DNA from 3 places in the Mesorhizobium sp. P2_B11 genome. Region 2 is predicted to be linked to each of the others. Evidence: riboswitches for the same ligand, from Rfam matches in the RefSeq annotation. Region 2 holds a riboswitch; each other region holds the start of a gene.
What was found. A riboswitch is a leader RNA that binds a small molecule or an ion and turns the genes downstream of it on or off. The one in region 2 is predicted to bind cobalamin.

Region 1 (4,006 bases), on a different contig from region 2:
AATTGTCGCCATTCGCCGCCGGGACATAGGGCAGGCGGTCGCCGCCCTCGATCGTGCCGGCCTTGCCGCTGCTGATCGCGCTTGCGCGGTATTGAATGCGGGTCTGCGAAATCAGCCCGAAAAACCTGCGCGATCCAAAAGCAGTGCCGAGCGCCGCGCGCAAAACCTTCGGCATCAGATAGCGGCGGAACAGGCCGACCAGCCGCGAGCGGCTGGTGGCGACCCGAAACGCTTGGTCGGTGCTGTCGATCAGCTTGCGGGCAAAGGCGATGCGCTCCGGCTCGTAGCTGTCGAGCAGGCGCTGATCGGCACGGCCCTGCACCACGGCGGCGAGTTTCCAGGCGAGGTTGACCGCGTCACCCATGCCGGTGTTCATGCCCTGGCCGCCGGCCGGGCTGTGGATATGGCCGGCATCGCCGGCGAGGAAGACGCGGCCGACGCGGAAGCGGTCGGCGACGCGGTGATGGACGCGGTAGGTCGAGAACCAGTTGACCCTGTCGATCGCCACGCCGGTGTCGCGCTCGACATCGGCGCGGATCGCTTCGAAGGTGATCGTCTCGTCGGCCTCATGCGCCTTTGGCACGATGCCGATCAGGCGCAACGAGCCTGACTGCCGCACAGGCATGACGATGGCAAAGCCATAGGCGCTGATGACCGTGTCCATGCCGTTGCGGGTGACGTCGCCGCGGCCGTCGACGTCGGCGACATAGAAGGCCTGCTCGTAAGTACCGCCGGGAAAGCCGATGTTAAGCCCGTGGCGCACCGCGCTGCGGGCGCCATCGCAGCCCGCGAGATAGGCGGCGCTGACCGTCTCGTCCGTACCATTCTTGCGCAAGGTGGCGACGACCGCATTGCCCTTGTCCTCGAAGGCGACAAGCTCGGTGTTGCGCTCGACCTGAACGCCGGCGCGCTCCAGATGCGCAATCAGCACGCGCTCGTGAACATCCTGCGGCAGGGCGAAGGCGAACGGGTAAGGGCTGATGCCGCGGCCGAAATCGGCCAGCGGCAGTTTTGCGGCAATGCCGGCCGGCGTGTGCACGGTCAGCTGTTCGATCTTCACGCCAGCGGCGATCACGTCGTCGACGATGCCGATCTGGCGGTGGAATTCCAGCGTGCGGGCCTGGACGGCCAGCGCCCGCGATGTCTCGCCGGGACCGGCGTCTTTGTCGAAGAGGCGGACCGGAACACCGAGACGGGTGAGCCAAAGCGCAAGCGTCAGGCCGGTCGGACCGGCGCCGGCAATAAGGACTTTTGGTTGAGCCGTGCTCATTTTGTTTCTCCCTCAAGAGTGCGGACTTTTTCATGTTCGCGCAAGCGGCTGTCGCCGAAACGGCGGCAACGATCCTGGCTGGGAGAGGGGGCGTTTTTGGCGCAAATCGAAGTCAGTCCGCCCGTTTCACCAGCACGCTTTCATTCGGCGTTTCGGCGGCTGAAATCCCGATCGGTTTCTGAAAATTTTCCGATGTTTTGGCGACCGGCCTTGACGAAGGCGGCTTGTTGACGGGGCGGCTTCGCTCCGAAGCCTGGGACCAGATGGCGAAGCCGCGGCTCAGCAGGCCGCCGCCGAAACGTCTGTCTTGCGGACCCGCATGGATCCGCGAGCCAAAAAGGTCGCAGCACGTTCGGCGCTCGCAACAGCGCGGCGGCTTGACAGGGCAGCGGGATACCCTTTAGTTGTTATGATATTACATAACCAACCGATGCAAAGTGGAGCAACCGTCACAGAAATTCATTGCGGCGCGACCGATGGAAAACTACGCTGCGCCTCGTGATGGTCCCCGCGCCGAAAGGTCAGGGGTGAAAAGGGAACACGGTGAAATCCGCAAGGGTCGAAGCCGTGGCTGCCCCCGCAACTGTAAGCGGCGAGCAAAATCCGACAAGCCACTGGCCGGCAAGGCTGGGAAGGCAGGATGGCGCTAGGACCCGCGAGCCAGGAGACCTGCCATCTCAATGAGTTGACCGGACGGGGTGTGCCGGGAGGAGACGTGGACGTCGGTCTTGTCGGCCGGCTGCCCGACCTGCCTTCCGTCGCCTATTGAGAAAGTGACGGAACGTTGGACGCCGACATCCACCGCATCATCGTGTGCACGCTCTGCCGCGATCTCGTGACCGGGGTCAGATCGGGCGAGGGCCTCTGCGCGGATCTGCGCGCCCGACTCGCGGCTCACTATGAACCGGCGGTTGCCCAGGGCTTTTCGGTTGTGGGCGTGGCCTGCATGGCAGGCTGCTCGCGGCCGCTGACGGTCGGCTTCCAGGCGCCCGGCAAGGCCGCCTATGTCTTCGGCTCCATCGACGCGCGGGCCGATGCCGGCCACCTCGTGCGGTTTGCAAAACTCTATGCCTCGCTCGCCGACGGCTGGTGCAATTCCGGGCAGCGCCCGGCCAGGCTGGCGGGCAAGACACTCGCCCGCATTCCGGGTTGTCCGACAACAGGCAAACCATGACCGCGCCGCTTCTCGAAGCCCATAGACTGACCGCGACCACTAACGACCGGTTGCTGGTGGATGGCGTCAGCCTCTCGGTGGCGGCGGGCGATCGCCTTGCCATCATCGGCCCCAATGGCGCCGGCAAGACGACGCTGTTGCGCATGCTGTGTGGCACGCTGCGGCCGAGCGCGGGCGAGGTGGCATTTCTCGGCCGCCGCCTGGACAGGATTTCAACCGCCGAGCGCGCGCTGCACATGGCCGTCGTCGGCCAGACGGACCAGCCGGATCCCCGGCTCGGCGTGATCGATTATGTCGAGCTCGGCCGGGTTCCGCATGCCGGCCTGCGACGCCCGCACGAAGACCGCGACATCGTCGTCGACGCCCTGCGCCGGACCGGGCTCTTGCCGCTCGCCGGCCGTACCATCGGCTCGCTGTCGGGCGGCGAACGCCAGCGCGCGCAATTGGCCCGCGCCATCGCCCAGCAGCCGCGCATCCTGTTCCTCGACGAGCCGACCAATCACCTCGATCCACGCGCCCGCGGCGAGCTGCTCGACCTGGTCGCCGGCTTCGGCATGACGGTGGTGGCCGTGCTGCACGATCTGTCGCTGGTCGCACCCTTCGCCACTCGGGTCGCCGTGATGAACGAGGCGCGCCTGCACGCCCTGGCCGGGCCGCGCGAGGCGCTGACCCAGCACCTCATCCGCGACATCTTCGGTATCGACGTCCTGTGGCTGCGCCATCCCACAGAAGACCGCGAACTCACCGTCTTCGAAGTTCCCAACCGTGTCTCGTCGCCATTCTGAACCAACCCATTGCAAAATCATCCAAGGAGCACCGCCCCGTGAAACGCCTCGTTCTGTCGCTTGCCGCCTCGCTGTTTGCCTCCGCCGCCTTTGCCTTCCCGGTGACCGTCGACAGTTGCGGCAAGAAGCTGACCTTCGACGCGCCGCCCAAGCGCGCCGTCATCCACGATCTCAACATGGCCGAGATGGCGTTTGCGCTAAAACTGCAGCCTTCGATCGTCGGCCTGACCGGCATTACCGGCTGGTACAAGGTCGGCCCGGAATTCAAGGCCGAGCAGGGCTCGATCCCGGAACTGGCGCCAAAATATCCGACCATGGAAAACCTCGTCGCGGTCCAGCCCGATTTCTTCTTCGCCGGCTGGTACTATGGCATGGACCCTGGCGGCGCGGTGACGCCAGACACACTCGCCCCGCACGGCATCAAGACGCTGGTGCTGACCGAAAGCTGCGTCCACCTCGACAAGAACCGACCTGCCGCCTCGATGGACCTGCTCTATGGTGACGTCGAAAAGCTGGGCAGGATTTTTGGCAAGGAGGCTGACGCCGAGAAACTTGTCACCGGCTGGAAGGCGCAGCTCACCGCCATCACCGCCAAGGTCGGCGACCACAAGGGTACGCGGGTGTTTCTCTATGACTCCGGCGAAGACAAGCCGTTCACCGCCGGCAAGTTCGCCATCCCCAGCGCCATGATCACTGCCGCCGGCGGCGAAAACATCATGGCCGACATGAACACCAGCTGGGGCAACACCGATTGGGAAACAGTGGCGTCGCGCAACC
Region 2 (4,006 bases):
TCTTTGCGCGGCAGGGTCGAGGCTTCGATCAGCCTGAGATCCTCGTCGTGGCTTTCGCCGGGCAGCAGCGCCAGTTTGATGCCGCGCGCGCGGGCAGTCGCGGCAAGCTGGTCGCAGCCGTAGCGCCACCAGTCGTAGCCGCCGAGGATGCGCACCAAAATTACCTTGGCATGGCGGGCGACGCTGTCGACCCAGAGGTCGACGGACATGGGATGGCGGAGATCACGAAGTGCGGCCAGCCGCATCGAGGGCAGGCGGGCGGCATCCGCCTTCCAGGCCGCCGCCAGCCCGGCAAGATCGCTGTCGGTGAAGGACAGCGCCACGATATCCGCCGGCGTCTGCCTGAGATCAACCGGCTCGGCGAGGTCGTCGAGCGAGGCGGAGGTCGTGGTGAGGATGTGCATCGCGATCCGTGTCTGAAACTCAGCCGGCGAGTATACGCTCGATCGCCGGGCGGTTCAGCCCCTTCAGGCCAATGACGACGAGGCGCGAGCGGCGGTCGTCCTCAGCGGTCCAGGCGCGGTCATAGTAGTGGTTGACGCGCGGGCCGACGGCCTGCAGCAAAAGCCGCATCGGCTTGCCGCCGACATCGACGAAGCCTTTGACGCGCAACACGTTCTCTTCCTCGGCGACGGTGGCGACGCGCCTGGCCAGTTCGTCCGGGTTGGCGATCGAGGGGATGTCGACGATGAACGTGTCGAAATCGTCATGCTCGTGATCGAAGGCGCCGTCATGGTGCGACTTGCGGTTCTCGATGTCGTCCTCGACGGCGAGGCCGAGGCCAAGCAGGACAGAGGGATCGACCTTGCCGTGCGCCGTCGCCACAATCTTCACGGCGCGGGCGGAATGTTCGTTGATAATGGCGTTGGCGCGGGCCGTGCCGACCGAATCCATCAAATCGCTCTTCGACAGGATGATCAGGTCGGCGCAGGCGATCTGGTCCTCGAACACCTCCTCGACCGGGTCGTCGTGGTCCAGCGTCTCGTCCTGAACACGCTGCGCCTGCAAGGCGTCCATGTCGTTGGCGACGCGTCCCTCAGCCAGCGCCGGGCCGTCGACCACGGCGATCACGCCGTCAACCGTGACGCGGCTTTTCACGCTCGGCCACTGGAATGCCTGGACCAGCGGCTTGGGCAGGGCCAGGCCCGAGGTCTCGATCAGGATGTGGTCGACCCTTGGTGTCAGTGCGAGAATTTTGTCGAGCGCCGGCACGAAATCGTCGGCAACGGTGCAGCAGATGCAGCCATTGGCCAGTTCGACGATGTTTTCCTCCGGGCAGGTGTCGATGCCGCAGCCTTTCAGGATTTCACCGTCAATGCCGATGTCGCCGAACTCGTTGACGATGATGGCGATGCGCTTGCCGCCGGCGTTTTCCAGGAGATGGCGGACCAGCGTCGTCTTGCCGGCGCCGAGGAAGCCGGTAACGACGGTGCAGGGAACACGGGAAACGGATGCGGTCATGATCAGTCCTTCAGCATGTCGAGGGGCGGGATGCGGGCTACGAGGCCGCGCTTGAGGGAATCGGGCCGGCCGCGCCAGGGGATGAGGCCGTCGGTCGAGGTGGCGAAGAGCTTTGCGCCGGTGACGAGGTCGGCGCCGCTGGTTGGGGTCAGGTCGCCGAAGACATAGCTCCAGCAGCCGTCGCGCAGGATGGCGGCGCTGAGCCGGCGCTTGCAGTTGCCGAGGCATTCGACCGTGCGGACACGGATGTTGTCATCCGCTGCTGCGCGGCGCGTGTCGTCGGCCAGCAGTTCGCCGGCGCGGGGATGGGCGTCGGAGCCGGTCTCGTCGCGGCAGGAGGCACAGACGATGACCGTCACGCCAGCCAACGCGTCGCCATCGGCGGACGAAATATCCGCTGTGCCAGCCGAAAAACTGCTGTTCTGGTCCAAAAACCGGGCTCCTTGCCCGGAAACCCGCCAGGCGATCGGATACTTCTGTCGCAGACGGCAGGTCTCCTGGCTCGCGAGTCGTCGCCTTGGTTAGCCGCCTTCCCGGTGTTACCCAGTGGCATTCGGCCTTGGCTCGTCGCTTACAGTTGCGGGGACAGCCGCGGATTTGAGCTTTTCACCTCGCACCGCATTCCCTCTTAGCCCCTGCCGTTGCGGGCAAKGGACCGTCTGGAGCGGATTTAGGCTTTTGCGGGCAGCGGTGTCAACGCGCGGCTACGACATGGCGATGTCGGCCAGGGGCTGCCCCAGATCGCCGGCAGGCGTCACTTCCATGCGCTCAAGCCCAAGCCAGCCCTGCATCTGCTTCAGTTCCTCGAAGAGTTGCGCGGCAGTCTCCGGCGGAGCGCCGGGCTCGGCATAGGCGGCATGGACGCGCAGCACGCTGGCGGGACGGTCGGCCTTGAGGTCGACGCGCCCCACGATCCGGTCGCCGAGCAGGAAGGGCAGGACGTAATAGCCGTATTGGCGCTTGTCGGCCGGGGTGTAGATCTCGATGCGGTAGTGGAAGTCGAACAGCCGCTCCGAGCGCGAGCGCTCGAAGACGACGGGGTCGAATGGCGCCAGCAAGGCACGGGCTTCGATTTTTCGCGGCAGGCGCGCGTCCTTGTGGAGGTAAGCCGGCTTGTCCCAGCCTTCGACACGCACCGGCAGCAATTCGCCCAACTCGACCAGTTCCTCCAGCCGACCCTTCATGTCGGCCGGCGACAGGCGGAAATAGTCGCGCAAATCGCCTGAGGTCGCGATGCCATGGGCGCGGGCGGAAATGCGCAGCAATTCGCGGTGCGCGTCTTCGGCGGCCGGCACCGGCAGATCGAGGATCGCCTGCGGCAGCACGCGCTCGGGCAGGTCGTAGAAGCGCTCGAAGCCCCGCCGGTGCGCCGTGGTGATGCGGCCGGCCCAGAACAGCCATTCGAAGGCGTGCTTGGCATGGCTCCAGCCCCACCAGCCGCCCGAACCCTTCTGGCCCTCAAGTGCCGAAGCGGCGATCGGGCCGCGCTCGGCGACCGCGCGGTAGATCTCTTCGATATAGGCGGCGTGCTCGCGGCCCCATTTGGCGAGGCCCAGATACATTTCGTCGCCCTGTTCGGCGCGCTGCATGCGCCAGCGCATCAGCGGCCAGGTCTCGACCGGCAGGAAGGAGGCCTCATGCGCCCAGTATTCGAACACGGTGCGCTTGCGGGTGACGGCGGCATTGTCGAGCAAGGCCAGAGGATAGGGGCCAAGGCGCGAATAGAGCGGCATATAGTGGGCGCGCACCACCGCGCTGACGGAATCGATCTGCAGCAGGCCGGTGCGCGAGAGCACCCGGGCGAGGTGGCGGCGGTCGGGTGTGCCGCCCGGACGGGGATCGGTAAAACCCTGGGCAGCGAGCGCGATCCGCCTGGCCATGGCGAGCGATATTTTGTCCTTCATCAAGATGCCTTTGCCCTGGTCCTGTTCGCGTATTTTTAGCCGGTGATTCCGGCGATGCTAGCAGGCTTGTGGCGGGAGATATGTCAGGAGACAAAAGTGGAGTAAAAAGTGAAGGAAATCAAACAGGAGGGGATCGGACCAGTTTTTCCCGAACTGCCGACCAGCACCCGCTTTTGAACAAGGTTTGACTTGCTTCGCTCAAAGCCCTGCGCTAACCCTCGCCGCGTTGCAGCATAGGCACCTAAAACGGTTCAGCGGTTAAACTGTCACGCTTCCGCATTAGGGTTGGTTGCTGTAATCAAAGTGGATTGGCCGCCAACGGAAAGCCGCAGCATGAACGCACTGCTCAGTTCGTACCTGCCCATTGTTCTCTTCATCGCCGTGGCGGCGGTCGTCGGTCTGGCGCTCATCATCGCGCCGTTCCTGGTGGCCTACCGCAATCCCGACCCCGAAAAGCTCTCCGCCTATGAGTGCGGCTTCAACTCTTTCGACGATGCCCGCATGAAATTCGACATCCGCTTCTACCTGGTGTCGATCCTGTTCATCATTTTCGATCTTGAAGTGGCCTTCCTGTTTCCGTGGGCGGTGTCGTTCTCGAAGATCGGCATGCTCGGTTTCTGGTCGATGATGGTGTTTTTGGC
Region 3 (4,006 bases), on a different contig from region 2:
GAACGGATCGGGGCCGCAGCAGAAGATCTCGCGTTCGCGGAAATCGGGCGCCAGCAGCGGCAGCCGGATCGCGTCGATGCGGCCCATATGGCCGTACCAGCCTTCACGGCTCGAGCGTTCCTCGATCATGAAGCCGAGCGACAGGCCGGGCATATGGCCACCAAGCAGTTCAAGTTCCTTGCGGAAGATGATCTCTTCCGCGCGCCGCGCGCAGTTGACGAAGCCGACATCCGTCCATGGCGCACAGTCGTTCAGCCAGCGCAGCATCGACATCATCGGCGTCACGCCGGAGCCGGCCGAAATGAACAGATATTTGGCCGCGGGGTGGCTGTGCAACGAGAAGTCGCCGGCCGGTCCATAGGCCTTGACGTGGGAGCCGGGTACCAGGTTCTCGAACATCCAGCGTGTGCCGATGCTGCCGGCTTGCGCCTTCACCGTCACCGCGATCGAAAACGGCCGCGACGGCGACGACGACAGCGTGTAGGTGCGCATCAGCGGCCCGTCCGGTGTCGGCAGCTCCAGCGTCACGAACTGGCCCGGCTTGTAGCGGAACCAGGTCTGGTTGTCGGAGCGGAAGGTGAAGGTCTTGACGCCGGGCGCCTCGTCGCTGACGCCGATCACCTCCAGCACCTGCAGCCTGTCGTTCCATGGCGCCATCTGGTCGAGATGGCGATAGAGCCCAAGATCCGTCATCGCATTCATCCTTCAACCTCTCTTAGGCGACGCTGCGCAGCGCCGGCCGCCCGCCTTCGACAAGGCGCGGGCCAATGAAGGCCGCGTACCATTCGACGAACTGGATCACGCCGCCTTCATGCAGCTCCGAATAGGGGCCTGGCTCATAGGCCGGCGACAGGATGCCGAAGGCGTTTTCCTCGACGATGCGGCGGTCCTGGTCGTTGGTCTCGGTCCAGACATGGGTGAGCTCTTCAAGGTTGTAGTCGACACCCTCGACCGCATCCTTGTGCACCAGCCACTTGGTCGTCACCGCGGTTTCGGTGGCGCTAATCGGTAGCACACGGAAGGTGACGGCGTGGTCGCCGAGGATGTGGTTCCAGGTCGTCGGATAGTGGTACAGCAGCAAGGAGCCGATGCGGTCGGTCGCGACGCTGTCGGACAGGTTCTTCTTCACCGCCCGCTTGCCGGTCATCGTGTAGCTGACCGCATCGCGCAGGAGCGGCGCGCGGGTGGCGCGGTATTGTCCGGCAGGATCGATGCGGAATTTGCTCGGCAGGCCCGCCTCCTCGCATTTTGCCCAATGCGCCAGCATCTCCGGGTCGCTGTCGGCGCCCTGCACGCCGGTCACGGTCGGCGCTTCCGGGAAGGTCTTGCAAAGCTCGGGATGATTGCCGGCGCAGTGATAGCACTCGCGGTTGTTTTCCCAGACCAGCTTCCAATTGCCCTTCTCGATGATCGTGCTCTCGAAGGCGACCTTGGCTTCGCTAAGCCGGTGCGGCTTGAGGTACGGTTCGATCATGGCGCGCATCGGCGCGAAGTCTGCGGGTTCTTTCGCCAGGCAGATGAAGATGTAGCCGGCCACACTTTCGCAGGCGACCGGCTTCAGGCCGAACTGGCTCTTGTCGAAACCCTCGGCCATCTGGCGGGCGAACAGCAGGCGGCCATCGAGTTCGTAGGTCCACTGGTGATAGGGACAGACGAGCTTTGCCGCCGTACCTTTCTCGGTGTTGCAGACGCGGCTGCCGCGATGGCGGCAGGAATTGTGAAAGGCGTTGATGTTGCCCTTCTGGTCGCGGACCAGCACCACCGGATAGTCGCCGATCTGCACGGTGATATAGCTGCCGGGCTTCGGCAGTTCGCAATCATGGCCGATGAACAGCCAGTCGCGATACCAGATCAGCTCCATGTCGAGCTTGAAGTAGTCCGGGTCGGTGTAGAAGGGCTGTTCGAGCGAAAAGCCTTGCTTGCGGCCGTTCAAGAGCCTCAGCATGTCGTTGCGCGCATCCATAGTTCTGTCCTCGTGGTTTAAGGACTGAACTTGGTGGTGATGGAGGAAGGATCGGCCGCAGGCCGGCGGTGACGCCGGACATGCACTATCCACCTCTTGACCGCCCACCGCGATCAGTCGAGTTCAAGCATCTCGGGCTGGTTTCCGGGCTCTGGAGTTGTCCTTGCGGACCATCGCGACACCTTCCCAGGCTATTGCCCAGTGGTCTCCCGTTGCGACTTGGACTCCACCACCGTTGCGGGGGCAGCGCCGGATTCTGACCGGCTTCCCAATTCTCCGCTGCGTCGTCACGAAGCGGCACCTGAGATGTGATCATCTAATCACGGCAGCGATCGCGACATCGGCATGAATGCGACATCGTCTCCATGCGGCGCGACACGCGCGACAAACGCGGGCGGCCGACGATTGTGGGGCTGACGGCGCTGTTTTCGGGACAGATCGCGGCCATCGCAAATCACCTCGAATCAGACTGTCGACCAACGAAAAAACCGTCAACAGTATCGAAAAGTGACTATTAGCAGTTTCTAAAATCGAACCGAACGGTTCGTTTCTGTTGACAATGCGTGCAGGACGGTGTGAACGCTGACGCCCGGACACACTCAGTGAGCCGAATGGCGCTTTCACATAAACCTTTGTATTATTTACATAAAATAAGATGATAGGCATGCTTATGAAAATTACAAGAGGCGAAGTTGCGGCCTGGTTGGAACAACTTCGTGATTGGAAACCAGCCTACGGCTTTCCCACATCGGGGCTGTCCGAACGACGCGAATTCCTCCCAGGACACGCCGCTAGACGGACAGCAAAACTGGAGTACCAAAAATGAAAAAGATCATCCTCACTGCCGCCGCCGTTTTGGCCATCACCGGCAGCGCCTTCGCTGGTGGCGACAATTATGGTTCCAATGGTGCGAACCAGCCCGCTGCCGCGGTTGACAGCTCGTATACGGCTTCCATTCAGAAGTCGGCGCCCGCTGACAAGCAGCCCATCGTTCAGGGCAGCGACCGCAACCTCTTCGGCCGTTAACAGCTGATCCCGATCCAAACAACAGAGTCGCGGCACGTCCGTCGCTCTTGGGATCTCGAAGATATTCAGGAGTATTTAAAATGAAAAAGATCATCCTTGCTGCCGCCGCCGTTCTGGCAGTTTCCGGCAGCGCTTTCGCCGCCAGCGACAACTATGGTTCGAATGGCGCCAACCAGCCCGCGGTTACGTCGACCGACAATAGCCACACCGCTTCGGTTGAGAAGTCGGTTCCGGCCGAGCAGGTCCCAGCTCAGAGTTCCAACCGCGACCTCTACGGCAACCGCTAACAGCCGATCCCCAGCATGTGGCGGATTTGTCCGTCACTGCTGGCGACATCGCAAAATTCAGGAGACTTGAAATGAAGAAGATCATTCTTGCCACCGCAGCCCTTCTGGCTGTTTCGAGCGCTGCCTTCGCGGCCAGCGACCATTACGGCTCCAACGAAGCCAACCAGCCGGCCGCTACCTCGGTCGACACCACGCGCACGTCGTCGTTCAACACCAGCTCGCCGGTCTACAAGCTGTTGAACTCGTCAGGCGACGTACAGAAGTCGGCCCCCCAAGGCAGCGATAGGAACCTCTTCGGCAACCGCTAACAGCCGAAGCTGGTAATAAAAAAGAGCGGCGGGCCTGGCCCGCCGCTTTTTTTGATACCGGTACGGCGCGCCGATCTCAGGCCGCCTTCACTTCCAATGGCTTGAGCGAGAAGGAATGCCCGTCGGCATCGAAGATGTGCAGGTCGCCGGCGTCCGCAGTCAGCCGCAGCTTTGCCCCGCGCTTGACCTCGACATTGCCGGGCAGCTTGGTCACCAGCGGCAGGTCGGCACGGCCGATGTCGACATAGACCAGCTGGACCTCGCCGAGCTGCTCGACATAGTCCACCACGCCCTCGAACAGATACTCCGTGCCGGTGGCGACCGACAGATCCTCCGGCCGCACGCCGAAGCTGACCGCCGCACCCTTGGCGGACGCCGGCGTCGCGATCGGCACCGTGGCCTTGCGGCCGCCGACATGGCTG

Region 1: linked by a shared signal. The riboswitch ahead of AC1DYJ_RS24445 (DUF1636 family protein) and the one ahead of AC1DYJ_RS10725 (DUF1636 family protein) in region 2 are both predicted to bind cobalamin.
Region 3: linked by a shared signal. The riboswitch ahead of AC1DYJ_RS00180 (aromatic ring-hydroxylating oxygenase subunit alpha) and the one ahead of AC1DYJ_RS10725 (DUF1636 family protein) in region 2 are both predicted to bind cobalamin.

Annotation. Positions count from the first base shown of each region.
Region 1 covers NZ_JBFUDF010000007.1:314,500-318,505, forward strand. The annotation lists gene AC1DYJ_RS24440 (FAD-dependent monooxygenase) at 1-1,270, opposite strand, end outside; cobalamin riboswitch at 1,756-1,961, shown strand; gene AC1DYJ_RS24445 (DUF1636 family protein) at 2,055-2,444, shown strand; gene AC1DYJ_RS24450 (ABC transporter ATP-binding protein) at 2,441-3,229, shown strand; gene AC1DYJ_RS24455 (ABC transporter substrate-binding protein) at 3,268-4,006, shown strand, end outside.
Region 2 covers NZ_JBFUDF010000003.1:446,489-450,494, forward strand. The annotation lists gene cobN (cobaltochelatase subunit CobN) at 1-404, opposite strand, end outside; gene cobW (cobalamin biosynthesis protein CobW) at 424-1,461, opposite strand; gene AC1DYJ_RS10725 (DUF1636 family protein) at 1,464-1,892, opposite strand; cobalamin riboswitch at 1,932-2,136, opposite strand; gene AC1DYJ_RS10730 (winged helix-turn-helix domain-containing protein) at 2,166-3,365, opposite strand; gene AC1DYJ_RS10735 (NADH-quinone oxidoreductase subunit A) at 3,699-4,006, shown strand, end outside.
Region 3 covers NZ_JBFUDF010000001.1:40,577-44,582, reverse strand. The annotation lists gene AC1DYJ_RS00185 (FAD-binding oxidoreductase) at 1-693, opposite strand, end outside; gene AC1DYJ_RS00180 (aromatic ring-hydroxylating oxygenase subunit alpha) at 716-1,963, opposite strand; cobalamin riboswitch at 2,082-2,283, opposite strand; gene AC1DYJ_RS00175 (DUF680 domain-containing protein) at 2,786-2,989, shown strand; gene AC1DYJ_RS00170 (DUF680 domain-containing protein) at 3,070-3,276, shown strand; gene AC1DYJ_RS00165 (DUF680 domain-containing protein) at 3,348-3,584, shown strand; gene AC1DYJ_RS00160 (ABC transporter ATP-binding protein) at 3,661-4,006, opposite strand, start outside.